Regions from separate parts of the Enterobacter sp. 186315 genome, predicted to be linked through region 2. Evidence: predicted binding sites of a transcription regulator. Region 2 holds the regulator's gene; the other holds the start of a gene.

Region 1 (7,452 bases), on a different contig from region 2:
AGCTTGCCACCTCGTCGAACGCGGCGTACGCCGATTCGGTGCCGCACTTTATTCTGGGTATGCTCACCGCCAGCACCAGCCTCTGGTATCTGTACGCGCTGGTGGTTTACTTCACGCTGTGCAAACTGCTGAGCCGCTGGAAGCTGCCGGTGCTGGGGCTGCTTGCGCTGGCGAGCGTCGCCATTAACTTCCTGCCGCTGCCCTGGTGGGGCATGAACAGCGTGGTGCGCAACATGATTTACTACAGCCTCGGCGCCTGGTACGGCGCAGAGCTGATGGCGTGGATGAAGGGAATGGTGCTGCGCCGCCGCTGGCTGGCGATTGCCGCTTTTGGCGCGGTGTCGGTGGTGCTGTGGTTTGCCAACGTGCCGCTGCTGCTCTCGCTGCTGTCGATTTTGCTGATCATGAAGCTCTTTTACAGCGTTGAGCAGCGCTACTCGCTGAGCGCCGATAACCTGCTGAACGTGATTGGCTCTAACACCATCGCCATTTACACTACCCACCGAATTTTAATCGAGGCCTTTAGCCTGTTCCTAATTGGCGAAATGAATGCCGCCTACTGGCCGGTCTGGGCCGAGCTTGTGCTTATCCTCGTTTACCCGTTTGCCAGCCTGCTGCTCTGCACGCTGTTCGGGCTGGGCGTACGCAAGGTCTCCACCGCCCTGTTTGGCGATCTGTTCTTCTCCCCGCCCGCTCGCCTGCCCGCCGCTCAGGCCTCGCGCTAAGATTTAGCTCGCCCTTTACAGGGCGAGTTTCCCCTCCGTGCGGTTACGATTTGCTAATACAAAACGATCGCGGATAATAAAGACATTGCGTATCAGTGATATGCCCCAATACTGGGTATACCGATTAAGAGACTCTGACTAAGCCATGCCTGAACACTACCGTTATTCCCTGCCCGGCAAAGCGGGCGACCAGCGCCAGCTGGGTGAACTCACGGGCGCGGCGTGCGCCACGCTGGTGGCCGATATCGCAGAGCGACACCCTGGCCCGGTGGTACTGGTTGCCCAGGATATGCAAAACGCCCTGCGCCTGCACGATGAAATTCGCCAGTTTACCGACAGCCTGGTGTTCAGCCTGGCGGACTGGGAAACCCTGCCCTACGACAGCTTCTCGCCGCATCAGGAAATTATCTCCTCGCGCCTGTCCACGCTCTATCAGCTGCCGACCATGCAGCGCGGCGTGCTGATCGTGCCGGTGAATACCCTGATGCAGCGCGTCTGCCCGCACAGCTATCTGCACGGTCATGCGCTGGTGATGAAAAAGGGCCAGCGCCTGTCCCGCGACGCCCTGCGCGCGCAGCTCGACAGCGCCGGGTATCGTCACGTGGATCAGGTGATGGAGCACGGCGAGTACGCCACGCGCGGCGCGCTGCTCGACCTCTATCCGATGGGCAGCGAGCAGCCGTATCGTCTGGATTTCTTCGATGATGAGATCGACAGCCTGCGCGTGTTCGACCCGGATTCCCAGCGCACCCTGGAAGAGGTTGACTCCATCAACCTGCTGCCTGCCCATGAATTTCCGACGGACAAAACCGCCATCGAGCTGTTCCGCAGCCAGTGGCGCGATAAGTTCGACGTGAAGCGCGATGCCGAACACATTTACCAGCAGGTCAGTAAAGGCACCCTGCCTGCCGGGATCGAATACTGGCAGCCGCTGTTCTTTAACGAGCCGCTGCCCGCGCTGTTTAGCTATTTCCCGGCCAATACGCTGGTTGTGAACACCGGGGATATCGACGCCAGCGCCAGCCGTTTCGAGAGCGAAACCCGCGCGCGCTATGAAAATCGCGGCGTGGATCCGATGCGCCCTCTGCTGCCGCCCGAACAGCTGTGGCTGCGCACCGACGAGCTTAACAGCGAGCTGAAGCGCTGGCCGCGCATTCAGCTCAAAACCGATACCCTTGCCGACAAGGCCGCCAATACCAACCTCGCGTTTAAGACGCTGCCGGATCTGTCGGTTCAGGCGCAGCAGAAATCGCCGCTGGATAACCTGCGCAAGTTCCTCGAATCCTTTACCGGACCGGTGATTTTCTCCGTCGAGAGCGAAGGCCGCCGTGAAGCGCTGGGCGAGCTGCTCGGGCGCATTAAGGTGGCACCAAAGCGCATTTTGCGTCTGAGCGAAGCCAGCGGTAGCGGGCGCTACCTGATGATCGGCGCAGCCGAACATGGCTTTATCGATACGATTAACAACCTGGCGCTGGTTTGTGAAAGCGACCTGCTGGGCGAGCGCGTCGCGCGTCGTCGTCAGGACAGCCGCCGCACCATCAACCCGGATACGCTGATCCGCAACCTGGCCGAGCTGCATCCGGGCCAGCCGATTGTGCACCTTGAGCACGGGGTCGGGCGCTATCAGGGGATGACCACCCTCGAAGCGGGCGGCATTAAGGCCGAATACCTGATGCTGTCCTACGCCAACGACGCCAAGCTTTACGTACCGGTATCGTCGCTGCATCTCATCAGCCGCTACGCCGGGGGCGCGGAAGAGAACGCGCCGCTGCACAAGCTGGGCAGCGACGCCTGGTCGCGCGCGCGCCAGAAAGCGGCGGAGAAAGTGCGCGATGTGGCGGCCGAGCTGCTGGATATTTACGCCCAGCGCGCGGCGAAAAAAGGCTACGCCTTTAAGCACGATAAAGAGCAGTATCAGCTGTTCTGCGACAGCTTCCCGTTTGAAACCACGCCGGATCAGGCCCAGGCCATCAACGCGGTATTAAGTGACATGTGCCAGCCGCTGGCGATGGACAGGCTGGTGTGCGGTGACGTGGGCTTCGGTAAAACCGAAGTGGCGATGCGCGCCGCCTTCCTCGCCGTCGAGAACAACAAGCAGGTGGCGGTGCTGGTGCCGACCACCCTGCTCGCCCAGCAGCACTATGATAACTTCCGCGACCGCTTCGCCAACTGGCCGGTGCGCGTCGAGATGCTGTCGCGTTTTCGCAGTGCCAAAGAGCAGACGCAAATTCTGGAGCAGGCGAGCGAGGGCAAGATCGATATCCTGATCGGCACCCACAAGCTGCTGCAAAGCGACGTGAAGTGGAAAGACCTCGGCCTGCTGATCGTCGATGAAGAGCACCGCTTCGGCGTGCGTCATAAAGAGCGTATCAAGGCGATGCGCTCGGACGTCGATATTCTGACCCTGACCGCCACCCCAATCCCGCGCACGCTCAACATGGCGATGAGCGGCATGCGCGACCTGTCGATTATTGCCACCCCTCCGGCGCGCCGTCTGGCGGTGAAAACCTTCGTGCGGGAGTACGATAACCTGGTGGTGCGCGAGGCGATTCTGCGTGAAGTGTTGCGCGGCGGGCAGGTTTACTATCTCTATAACGACGTTGAAAACATCCAGAAAGCGGCGGACAGGCTGGCGGAGCTGGTGCCGGAGGCGCGTATCGCCATCGGCCACGGGCAGATGCGCGAGCGCGAGCTGGAGCGGGTGATGAATGATTTCCACCACCAGCGCTTTAACGTGCTGGTGTGTACCACCATCATCGAAACCGGGATCGACATCCCCACCGCGAACACCATTATCATCGAACGGGCGGATCACTTCGGCCTGGCGCAGCTTCACCAGCTGCGCGGGCGCGTCGGGCGTTCACACCATCAGGCCTACGCCTGGCTGCTGACCCCGCATCCGAAGGCCATGACCACCGACGCGCAAAAACGTCTGGAGGCGATTGCCTCGCTGGAAGATCTGGGCGCGGGCTTTGCGCTGGCAACCCACGATCTGGAGATCCGCGGCGCCGGTGAGCTGCTCGGCGAAGACCAGAGCGGCTCGATGGAAACCATCGGCTTCTCGCTGTACATGGAGCTGCTGGAGAACGCCGTGGACGCGCTAAAGGCCGGACGTGAGCCGTCGCTGGAAGATTTAAGCAGCCAGCAGACCGAGGTCGAACTGCGTATGCCGTCCCTGCTGCCGGACGATTTTATCCCGGACGTGAACACCCGCCTGTCGTTCTACAAGCGCATCGCCAGCGCGAAAAGCGAGAACGAGCTGGAAGAGATCAAAGTGGAGCTGATCGACCGCTTTGGCCTGCTGCCGGACGCGGCGCGAAACCTGCTCGATATCGCCCGACTGCGCCAGCAGGCGCAGAAGCTGGGGATCCGCAAGCTTGAAAGTAACGAAAAAGGCGGCATGGTTGAGTTTACCGAGAAGAATCACGTCGACCCGATGTGGCTGATTGGCCTGCTGCAAAAGCAGCCGCAGCACTACCGTCTGGACGGGCCGACGCGGCTTAAGTTCACCCAGGAGCTGACCGAGCGCAAAACCCGCATGGAGTGGGTGCGTAACTTTATGCGCCAGCTTGAAGAGAACGCCGTCGCGTAACCCCCTCTCCCCGGCAGTATCCTTGCTGCCGGGGAAACAATTTACAAACTCTTGCAATCCGCCTGGATTTCCCGACACAACCATTCACCATAATTATCGCTAACCGGTTAAATAACAATAACCTTATCATTTATATGGATTATGGTGATGATGACCTCTTCGCGTTTTACCCGCTGGATCGCGCTGTTTGCCCTTGCGGCCACGGTGGCGCTGGCGCTTCCCGCCCGGGCGAACACCTGGCCCCTTCCCCCTGCCGGCAGCCGTCTGGTGGGTGAAAACCGCTTCCACGTGGTGGAAGACAACGGCGGCTCTCTGGAAGCGATTGCCAAAAAATATAACGTCGGTTTCCTGGCGCTGTTGCAGGCTAACCCCGGCGTTGACCCCTACGTTCCCCGCGCGGGCAGCGTGTTGACCATTCCGCTGCAAACGCTGCTCCCGGACGCGCCGCGCGAGGGGATTGTGATTAACCTTGCCGAGCTGCGCCTGTACTACTATCCGCCGGGCAAAAACGAAGTAACGGTTTACCCGATTGGCATCGGTCAGCTGGGCGGCGACACGCTGACGCCAACGATGGTGACCACCGTGTCGGACAAGCGCGCCAATCCGACCTGGACGCCAACGGCCAATATCCGCGCCCGGTATAAAGCCCAGGGCATTGAGCTGCCAGCCGTCGTCCCCGCGGGGCCGGATAACCCGATGGGGCACCACGCTATCCGCCTCGCCGCCTACGGTGGCGTCTACCTGCTGCACGGCACCAACGCGGATTTCGGCATCGGGATGCGCGTCAGCTCGGGCTGTATTCGTCTTCGCGATGACGACATCAAAACCCTGTACAGCGTGATTACGCCAGGCACTAAGGTGAACATTATCAACACGCCGATTAAGGTGTCTGAGGAGCCGGGCGGCACGCGTCTGGTGGAGGTTCACCAGCCGTTATCGAAAAACATCGGTGACGATCCGCAGGTTCTGCCGATTAGCCTGAGCGCGCAGATGGTGAGCTTTAAAACGAATGCCGCGACCAACGGCGAGGTGATGGCGCGCGCGATGGAAGCGCGTTCAGGAATGCCGGTCGACGTGACCCGCCATCAGGACATGCCTCAGCAGTCCCTGTAACTACCCGCATAAAAAAGGCCCCGCAGCGATGCGGGGCCTTTTTTTATAGCAGTGGCATACATAAATGAGGGTTTATGCAGGGCTTATTTGTAAATTACCGCGGTACCGTGAAGGGTGTTTGGACCGGTCACAGAGGTGATGCGGAAAGATTTCGCGCCCATTTCGTCAGCTTTTTGCGCCAGCTGATCTTCCAGAGAACTCAGGTTAGTGCCTGCGGTGGCAGAGATAGTGCCGACTTTATGCTGATCGGCAGGCGTCGACTGAACTTCAACAGCCGCGAAGCTTGCGAAAGACATTGAGCTAAGAACGGCAGCAGCGATGAGGATTTTTACGTTTTTCATGATTTATACCTTTAGGCAGATGATTTGGGGGTCGTTAGTTATTTACTTAACGATCGATAGGTAAATAATAAATGTGATCCAGGTCACGCGTCAACATCTTTTTATAACGACCGTTAAGTTAATTTTAAACCCCTTATTTTTCATACCCATATGATTAATTTATTTTTAACTAATCTGCGCTGGTGGTCACTGGCTATTATTTTTATAATGGTCATTCAACAAACCAACAGAGGACCAACGGCACATGACAACTGACGTAACGAGTTGCGCTAAGAAAAGCCGTGGCCGACCAAAAGTGTTCGACAGGGATGCGGCGCTCGATAAGGCCATGACGCTCTTCTGGCAGCACGGGTATGAAGCCACCTCGCTCTCCGATTTAGTGGAGGCCACAGGGGCAAAAGCACCGACGCTGTACGCTGAATTCACCAATAAAGAGGGGCTGTTCAGAGCGGTGCTGGACAGGTACATCTCGCGCTTCGCGGCGAAACACGAAGCGCAGCTTTTCTGCGAAGAGAAAACGGTAGAACAGGCGTTGCAGGACTACTTCACCGCCGTCGCCACCTGCTTCACCAGTAAAGACACCCCGGCGGGCTGCTTTATGATTAACACCTCCGCGACGCTGGCGGCCTCGTCGAAAGAGATCGCCAATACCGTGAAGTCGCGCCACGCCATGCAGGAAGAAACGCTTTGTACGTTTCTGACCGAGCGTCAGCGTCGCGGGGAACTTCCCGCGCACTGCCACCCGCAGGCGCTGTCGCAGTATCTGAGCTGCATCCTGCAAGGGATGTCGATCAGCGCTCGTGAAGGCGCGAGCCTCGAAAAGCTACAGGGCATTACGCGCACCACGCTGCGCCTGTGGCCAGAACTTATCAAAGCCTGATCCCTGAGGGCGGTTCGCCGCCCTTTCTGTTTCTTATCCCCCTCTTTTCTCACTCCTTTTTAGCCGCATAACCCCCTCATTTTTATGAGGTTGATAATGCGATTTATTCTCTTCATTATTCGCATTTGCGTTTTTCTGTTTACCAATACCTGCTAATAAAAAGAGCTATAGCTCAATAAGGAATGATGATGAAGAAGAGCCTCTGGGTGCTCAACCCTGTGCTGCTCGCGATCGCGATGCCGCTTTACGCCGAACAAACCAATGAAGAGAACCTGATTGTCAGCGCTAACCGCAGCCACCGCACCGTGGCGGAAATGGCGCAGACCACATGGATCATTGAAGGCCGTGAAATTGAACAGCAGGTTCAGGGCGGCAAAGAGTTCAAGGATATTCTCGGGCAGTTAATTCCCGGCATGGATGTCAGCAGCCAGGGGCGAACCAACTACGGGATGAACATGCGCGGCCGCGCGATTGTGGTGCTCATTGACGGGGTGCGCCTGAACTCCTCACGTACCGACAGCCGCCAGCTCGACGCCATCGACCCCTTTAACATCGAACATATCGAGGTCATTTCCGGCTCAACCGCCCTCTACGGCGGCGGCAGTACCGGGGGGCTGATTAACATCGTTACCAAAAAAGGCCAGCCTGAAACTCAGGTCGATCTGGAGCTAGGTAGTAAAACCGGCTTTAACAATAGCGACGACCATGACGAGCGCGTGGCGGCAGCCGTCAGCGGCGGCAACGATAACGCCTCCGGGCGTCTTTCCGTGGCGTATCAGCGTTTCGGCGGCTGGTATGACG
Region 2 (7,452 bases):
TTTGCCGCTTATACTTGTGGCAAACGGATATTTCAGGGAGGCATTACGTGAAAAAACTGACCGACAGGCAAAAAACGCGTCTTTGGGAGCAGCAGCGAGAGGCGAATTTCGAGGCCAGCTGTCTTCTTGAAAAAGGGCGAGGTCCTTCTGACCCCGAGATCGACACGCTGGAGCTTGGGCCATCGGCGCCCGGTTTGCCGCATCTGAGCAAGCTTCACCGCCATCTTTATCGCAATCAGATGAAAGAGGCGGGTGAGTTTCGCACGGACGATATTTCTAAAGGCGACATTCCGTTCTGCCACTTCGAGTACATCGAAAAAGTGGGCAATGAAATCATGGCGGAGCTGGAGAGCGAGCGCTATCTGGCAGGTCTTGAGAAAGCGGAATTTATCGAGCGGATTAGCCATTACTACTGCGAAATCAATATGCTGCATCCCTTCATAAGCGGTAACGGCATCGCCCAGCGCGTATTCTTCGAGCAGCTGGCGATCCACGCCGGTTATCTACTGCGCTGGAACGATATCGACCCAGCCGCCTGGGCCGAGGCCAACCGCAGCGGGGCGACGGGGGATCTCACCGCCCTGACGGACATCTTTAGCAAAGTGGTAAGCGAAGCGCGCGAAACTGAGTAGAATAGGGCGGCCTTTTTGTCCTGGAGCCGCCATGATCCTGCTGATTGATAACTACGATTCCTTCACCTGGAACCTGTACCAGTATTTTTGCGAGCTGGGAGCGGAGGTGGTTGTCCGCCGTAACGATGACATCACCCTCGACGAGATCGCGGCGCTGGCTCCGCAAAAAATCGTGATTTCGCCGGGGCCGTGTACGCCGTCCGAGTCCGGCATTTCGCTGGACGTTATCCGCCACTACGCCGGAACGCTGCCGATCCTCGGCGTCTGCCTGGGGCACCAGGCGATTGCTCAGGCGTTCGGGGCGACCATCGTGCGCGCCGCCCAGGTGATGCACGGCAAAACCTCCCCCGTGACCCATAGCGGCATGGGCGTCTTCAGCGGGCTGAATAATCCGCTGACCGTCACGCGCTACCACTCGCTGGTGATCGACCCGCCGACCCTGCCCGACTGTTTTGAGGTCACCGCCTGGAGCGACACGCGGGAGATCATGGGCATCCGCCATCGCGAATGGGATCTTGAAGGGGTGCAGTTCCACCCGGAAAGCATCCTCAGCGAACAGGGGCACGCGCTGCTGGCGAATTTCCTCAATCGCTGAATATCTATTGCCTTGCTGTGATTTTTTATGCATATTTTGTGATTATATTTTCACAATCAATGTGACATGAAATGGATGGGCATGAGATGGCAACTGAACAATCAGCAATTACCCGCGCGACTTTCGATGAAGTGATCCTGCCGATTTATGCACCGGCTGAGTTTATCCCGGTTAAAGGGAAGGGCAGCCGCGTGTGGGATCAGCAGGGCAAAGAGTACGTTGATTTCGCGGGCGGTATTGCGGTGACGGCGCTGGGCCATTGCCATCCTGCGCTGGTGGAGGCGCTGAAAACCCAGGGCGAAACCCTGTGGCACACCAGCAACGTTTTCACCAACGAGCCGGCGCTGCGCCTGGGTCGTAAACTTATCGATGCCACCTTCGCCGAGCGCGTGCTGTTTATGAACTCCGGCACCGAAGCCAACGAAACTGCCTTCAAGCTGGCGCGCCTTTACGCCAACACGCGTTACAGCCCGTACAAAACCAAAATCATCGCCTTCCATAACGCCTTCCACGGGCGCTCGTTCTTCACCGTGTCCGTGGGCGGCCAGCCCAAATATTCCGACGGCTTCGGCCCTAAACCGGCGGATATCGTCCACGTGCCGTTTAACGATCTTCACGCGGTAAAAGCGGTAATGGACGACCACACCTGCGCGGTGGTGGTCGAGCCGATTCAGGGCGAGGGCGGCGTGACGGCGGCGACGCCGGAATTCCTTAAAGGGCTGCGCGAGCTGTGCGACGAGCATCAGGCGCTGCTGGTGTTTGACGAAGTGCAGAGCGGGATGGGGCGCACCGGCGACCTGTTCGCCTATATGCACTACGGCGTGACGCCGGATATTCTGACCAGCGCCAAAGCCCTCGGCGGCGGCTTCCCGGTCAGCGCGGTGCTGACCACCCAGGAGATCGCCTCCGCGTTCCACGTCGGTTCTCACGGTTCGACCTACGGCGGGAACCCGTTAGCCAGCGCCGTGGCCGGGGCCGCGTTCGATATTATCAACACGCCCGAGGTGCTGAACGGCGTGAATGCGAAGCGCGAGCTGTTTGTGAAGCACCTGCAACAGATTGACGCGCAGTTCGACGTGTTCAGCGAGATCCGCGGGATGGGGCTGCTGATTGGCGCCGAGCTGAAGCCGCAGTACAAAGGCCGCGCGCGCGATTTCTTCCACGCCGCCGCCCACGAAGGGGTGATGGTGCTCAACGCCGGGCCGGACGTGATGCGTTTTGCGCCGTCGCTGGTGGTGGACGAGAAGGATATTGAAGAAGGATTAACGCGGTTTGCGGCGGCGGTCGCCAGGGTTGTTCGCGGGTAAATTAGTACGGCGTTCGCTTTAAAATCCGCGTTAACCACACGCCGTGATGCGGGCGCTGTCGCCATGCCACCGACGAAATGGTGTGCATGGTGCTCAGATGCCCGAGAATGCGCTGCAAATGCTGCTCCAGCGTGCTCATCGGCCCGTGGGTCAGCGTTTCCGGCGCTTCCAGAATGTTCGAATCCCCCGCTTCCCCCGGCGCATCGTACTCCAGACGCTGCTGACACCGCTGCAACGCAATCTCGCAGGACTGTAAATAGCGCTGCGCCAGATCCGGCGTCAGCATCGTGTGCTCGCGCGCCAGCGTGGTCATGGCGTTAATGTGCTCGACGATAAACTGGCTGTGCGTCACCCACAGCCTCATGTCTGCCAGATAGTGCGAGTTAAAGCCCGGCTCCTGCATCGCCTGGTTGAGCGAGTTAAACAGGGCGTTGTGCGCCTGGTTCACCTTCATGCGCTGATACGCCAGCGGGGAGGGCTGCGGATCGTCGCTCAGGATCAGACGAATCGCCTGCTGATCTGCCTCCAGCGCGTCGTGGGCGTTCTGGCGCAGCAGCCCGCTCTGCCACTGCGGCCACAGCCAGACCATGCCGCCAAAGGCAATCAGGCAGCCAATCAGCGTATCCACCAGCCGGGCGACAATAAACTGCTCGCCGTTGAGGGTCAGCAGTTGCAGGGTGTACACCGCCGTCACCGTAAAGCCCACCATCGCCCAGCCGTAGTTCTTGCGGATAATCAGGTAGCTCACCACCGTCACCACCAGCATTCCCATCAGCGTGTACCCGTCCGGGACGTGGAAGTGCAGCGTTATACCGGCAATGATCAGCCCCGCCATGGTGCCGCCCGCCCGGTGCAGAATGCGCACCCGCGTGGCGCCGTAGCCGTTTTGGGTCACGAACAGCACGGTCATTAAGATCCAGTAGGGCTTAGGCAGGTGCAGCGCCATCCCCATCAGGCTGGCGATGCTGAGCATCACGCTTATCCGCGCGGCGTTGCGCAGGGCGGCGGACTTAAGGGACAGATAGCTTTTCAGCGCGGGCAGCAGCGGCAGACGTTTTTGCTTGTCGGCCATCAGATCGCGCGGATAGAGCGGACGCTGGGTGCGCAGCACGCGCGCAATGCGGCTGAAGTGCCACGCGGCGAACTGCCCGACCGGGTTATCCGCGTGCTGACGGGCAATTTTCTCCAGCGCGCCAAGCTGTTTGTCCATGTTAAAACGCGTGGGGTAGCGGTGATAAAGAATGTCGTCCGCCAGCGTGCGCAGGCGTGCGGAAACGGTCTGGGCGTTCCAGCGGATCACCGCTTCGGCGTGGCTGCGCTCCACCAGCTTTTGCACCTCCTGCGGATGGTGAAGGCTGACGGAGATATGCTCCTGGAGATCGAGCCCCACCTGGAAAATGCGCAGCAGGCGCTTGTAGTCCTGGTTTTTATTGGCGGCGAGCATATGCAGCTGCTGATAACACTGGCTGATGAGATCCACCACCTTCTGCTGGCGGGTGAGCAGCGGCGGCAGCGACTTTTCCGGATCGGCGTGCTGGGTGAGCAGGGTATATTTCGCCTCGCAATAGTCCGCAAGCTGAACGTACAGCAGGCTCAGGGATTCGCGCAGCGGCTGTTCGCGCCACAGCCAGAACCAGAACCAGTTAAACAGCCCGTACCACAGCGTGCCGAGCGCGTAGATCAGCAGCGGCTCCCATATCGGCATGTTCCCGGCGAGGCTCAGGGTGAAGATGGCGGCAATCAGCGAGGCGGGCAGCAGCCGGGCGTGCAGCGAGCTAATTTCTGCCGTCACGCCGAGCGTCATCGCCAGCACGGTTAAGATCAGCGGGAGCGGGATATCGCGGGCCAGCAGCAGCTGCACGGCGAGGCTACAGCCTGCAAACAGGCAGCCGCCAATAATCAGGCGTTTGAAAAAGCGTTTGTGCGGCGTGTCCAGACCGGCAATGTTGCAGCAGGCGGGAACGAGGGAGAACAGCAGACCTTGTTGCAGATGGCCGAGCATCAGCCCCACGGCCACGGGAAGACATAACACCAGCGTTTGTCGCAGTGCATAGTTAACTTCCGGGTGATAGATCAGCCTGCGCCACATGGGGAATAGAGACAAAAACGGCGTGGCACCTCGCGATGCCACGCCGTTTGACCGGAATTAACGGGTCCCGTAAACCACGATAGTTTTACCGTGGGCGGAAATCAGGTTCTGGTCTTCGAGCATTTTCAGGATACGGCCAACCGTTTCACGAGAACAGCCGACGATCTGACCAATTTCCTGACGCGTGATTTTAATTTGCATACCGTCAGGGTGGGTCATGGCGTCTGGCTGTTTCGCCAGGTTCAGCAGCGTCTGTGCGATACGGCCTGTCACGTCCAGGAAGGCGAGGTTACCCACTTTCTCGGAGGTCACTTGCAGACGGCGCGCCATCTGGGAAGAGAGACGCATCAGGATGTCAGGGTTAACCTGAATCAGCTGACGGAATTTCTTGTAGGAGATTTCAGCCACTTCACACGCGGTTTTCGCACGAACCCAGGCGCTACGTTCCTGGCCTTCTTCAAACAGGCCCAGTTCACCGATGAAATCGCCCTGGTTCAGATAAGAAAGGATCATTTCTTTGCCTTCCTCATCTTTGATCAGCACTGCCACCGAGCCTTTAACGATGTAATACAACGTTTCCGCTTTTTCACCCTGGTGAATCAGCGTGCTCTTTGATGGATACTTATGAATATGGCAATGAGACAAGAACCATTCAAGTGTCGGGTCTGTTTGCGGTTTGCCAAGCACCATGCGCTGTTATCCTCTGTTATAAGCTGTCACCAGAGTCATAAGATGCATCCAGACTCTGGGGTTGCAATCGAATTCTTACCCATACCCTGGGAAGTCGGCTGTCGTAACATTATCGCAGCCAGTAAAGTTTGATGTCCTCTGCATACATGTGTAACGTCAATGTATTACTGTAGCATCCCGAGTGTTTTAGCATAGCTTTTGCCGCGTGTCTCCTGGTGTCTCGCTTCAGCATGATGCATGTCGCCTTCCGTTGCGAGAAATGTAACGCACGCGTAATCTGTCACCAAAAATGCAACGTTGGAGTTAATGAATATGCAAGCGCGTGTGAAATGGGTTGAAGGTTTAACGTTCCTGGGCGAATCCGCTTCCGGACACCAGATTTTGATGGACGGCAACTCCGGCGATAAAGCCCCAAGCCCAATGGAGATGGTGCTGATGGCGGCGGGCGGTTGCAGCGCGATTGACGTGGTGTCGATTTTGCAAAAAGGGCGTCATGACGTCACCGATTGCGAGGTAAAGCTTACTTCAGAACGTCGCGAAGAGGCTCCACGCTATTTCACCCACATTAATCTGCATTTTATCGTGACCGGAAAAGCGCTCAAGGACGCGGCGGTATCGCGCGCGGTTGACCTTTCTGCGGAGAAATACTGCTCTGTGGCGTTAATGCTGGAGAAAGCGGTAAAAATTACGCATTCGTTTGAGGTGATCGAAGCGTAACAAATTGGGCATCGTGCGCGTTGATGCCCTCACCCTGGCCCTCTCCCACAGGGAGAGGGAAAATGATCACTCGATCTGCTTCCCTTCCATCAACCGCTGCACCAGCGGGGTCATGATCAGCTCCATCGCCAGCCCCATTTTCCCGCCCGGAACCACTAAAGTATTCATATGAGAAATGAAAGAGCCTTGCAGCATCGCCAGCAGCCAGGGGTAATCGATGTTATCCAGATTGCGGAAATGGATGACCACAAAGCTCTCGTCCAGCGACGGGATGCCTTTGGCGGCAAACGGGTTTGAGGTGTCCACCGTCGGGACGCGCTGGAAGTTGATGTGGGTGCGGGAGAACTGCGGGGTCAGGAAGTTGATGTAATCTTCCATGGAACGCACCACCGAATCCATCACCGCCTCGCGGGAGTGCCCGCGCTCGCTCATATCGCGCGTCAGCTTCTGGATCCACTCCAGGTTCACAATCGGCACCACGCCCACCAGCAGATCCACATGGCGCGCCACGTCGTGTTGCGCGGTCACCACGCCGCCGTGCAGCCCTTCATAAAACAGCACGTCGGTCGGCTCAGGGAGCGGCTGCCACGGGGTAAAGGTCCCCGGCACCTGGTTCCAGGGCACCGCTTCATCGTAGGTGTGCAGATACTTGCGCGACTGGCCAGTGCCGCTTAAGCCGTACTCGCGAAACGTCTGCTCCAGCAGGCTAAAGTCGTTGGCGTCAGGGCCGAAATAGCTGATGTGCTTGCCGAGATCGCGCGCCTTGCGAATCGCCATATCCATTTCAGGACGGGTGTAGCGGTGAAAGCTGTCGCCTTCGACCTCTGCGGCCCGTAAATTCAGCTGGGCGAAAATCTTGCGAAAGGCGAGGCTGGTGGTGGTAGTGCCCGCACCGCTGGAGCCTGTAACGGCAATAACCGGATGTCTGGCAGACATAGCAACTCCCTGACTGAAAAGGTTTAAGGGTCAGCCGTGAAAGGCATTGCGGGGCATGATATTGACCGTTTCGTGCAGCTCAGACCATACCAGCACCACGTCGCCGCTTTTAAGCTGGCGCTTCACATCGTTGACCTTTTGTTCGAGCGAACGCTCCTGCTCACCATAATCGGTGCCTTCGCGTAATACAAAGCTTTCAATCAGATTATCGAGCGTTTCGGGAGACAGATCCTGCCAGGGAATAATCATTTTGCACCGTCCAGGAAAGCGGTTAGCCAGTCGGGAATGCGCGTTTCCAGCCACATCTGCGGGCGTCTTAAGGTGCCGCCCACAAAGCCAACGTGGCCGCCGTGCTCGGTCAGCTGGTACGTCACGTTTGCGGGCAGAAACGCCTGCGCGGGGATGGAGTGATGATCCATAAACGGGTCATCTTTCGCATGGATGATAAGCGTCGGTTTGGTGATTTTGCTGAGCAGCGGCATGGCG

What was found. Region 2 encodes CRP, which controls carbon source genes, mostly activating them, when cyclic AMP is high. Its sites were predicted from a motif close to ATGTGANNNNNNTCACAT; they were not measured.
Region 1: bhsA (multiple stress resistance protein BhsA) is a predicted target of CRP. The motif match lies at 5,843-5,860, and genes of this name have one in related genera.

What each region holds. Positions count from the first base shown of each region.
Region 1 covers NZ_JBPTTK010000021.1:61,612-69,063, reverse strand. Annotated here, with positions in the region: gene ACSVHP_RS19030 (acyltransferase family protein) at 1-725, shown strand, start outside; gene mfd (transcription-repair coupling factor) at 871-4,317, shown strand; gene ldtC (L,D-transpeptidase LdtC) at 4,465-5,430, shown strand; gene bhsA (multiple stress resistance protein BhsA) at 5,514-5,771, opposite strand; gene ACSVHP_RS19010 (TetR/AcrR family transcriptional regulator) at 6,016-6,651, shown strand; gene ACSVHP_RS19005 (TonB-dependent siderophore receptor) at 6,840-7,452, shown strand, end outside.
Region 2 covers NZ_JBPTTK010000024.1:21,255-28,706, reverse strand. Annotated here, with positions in the region: gene ACSVHP_RS19955 (putative adenosine monophosphate-protein transferase Fic) at 48-632, shown strand; gene pabA (aminodeoxychorismate synthase component 2) at 664-1,227, shown strand; gene argD (bifunctional acetylornithine/succinyldiaminopimelate transaminase) at 1,314-2,534, shown strand; gene ACSVHP_RS19940 (YccS/YhfK family putative transporter) at 2,536-4,623, opposite strand; gene crp (cAMP-activated global transcriptional regulator CRP) at 4,681-5,313, opposite strand; gene ACSVHP_RS19930 (OsmC family protein) at 5,626-6,030, shown strand; gene ACSVHP_RS19925 (phosphoribulokinase) at 6,097-6,966, opposite strand; gene ACSVHP_RS19920 (YheU family protein) at 6,997-7,215, opposite strand; gene ACSVHP_RS19915 (hydrolase) at 7,212-7,452, opposite strand, start outside.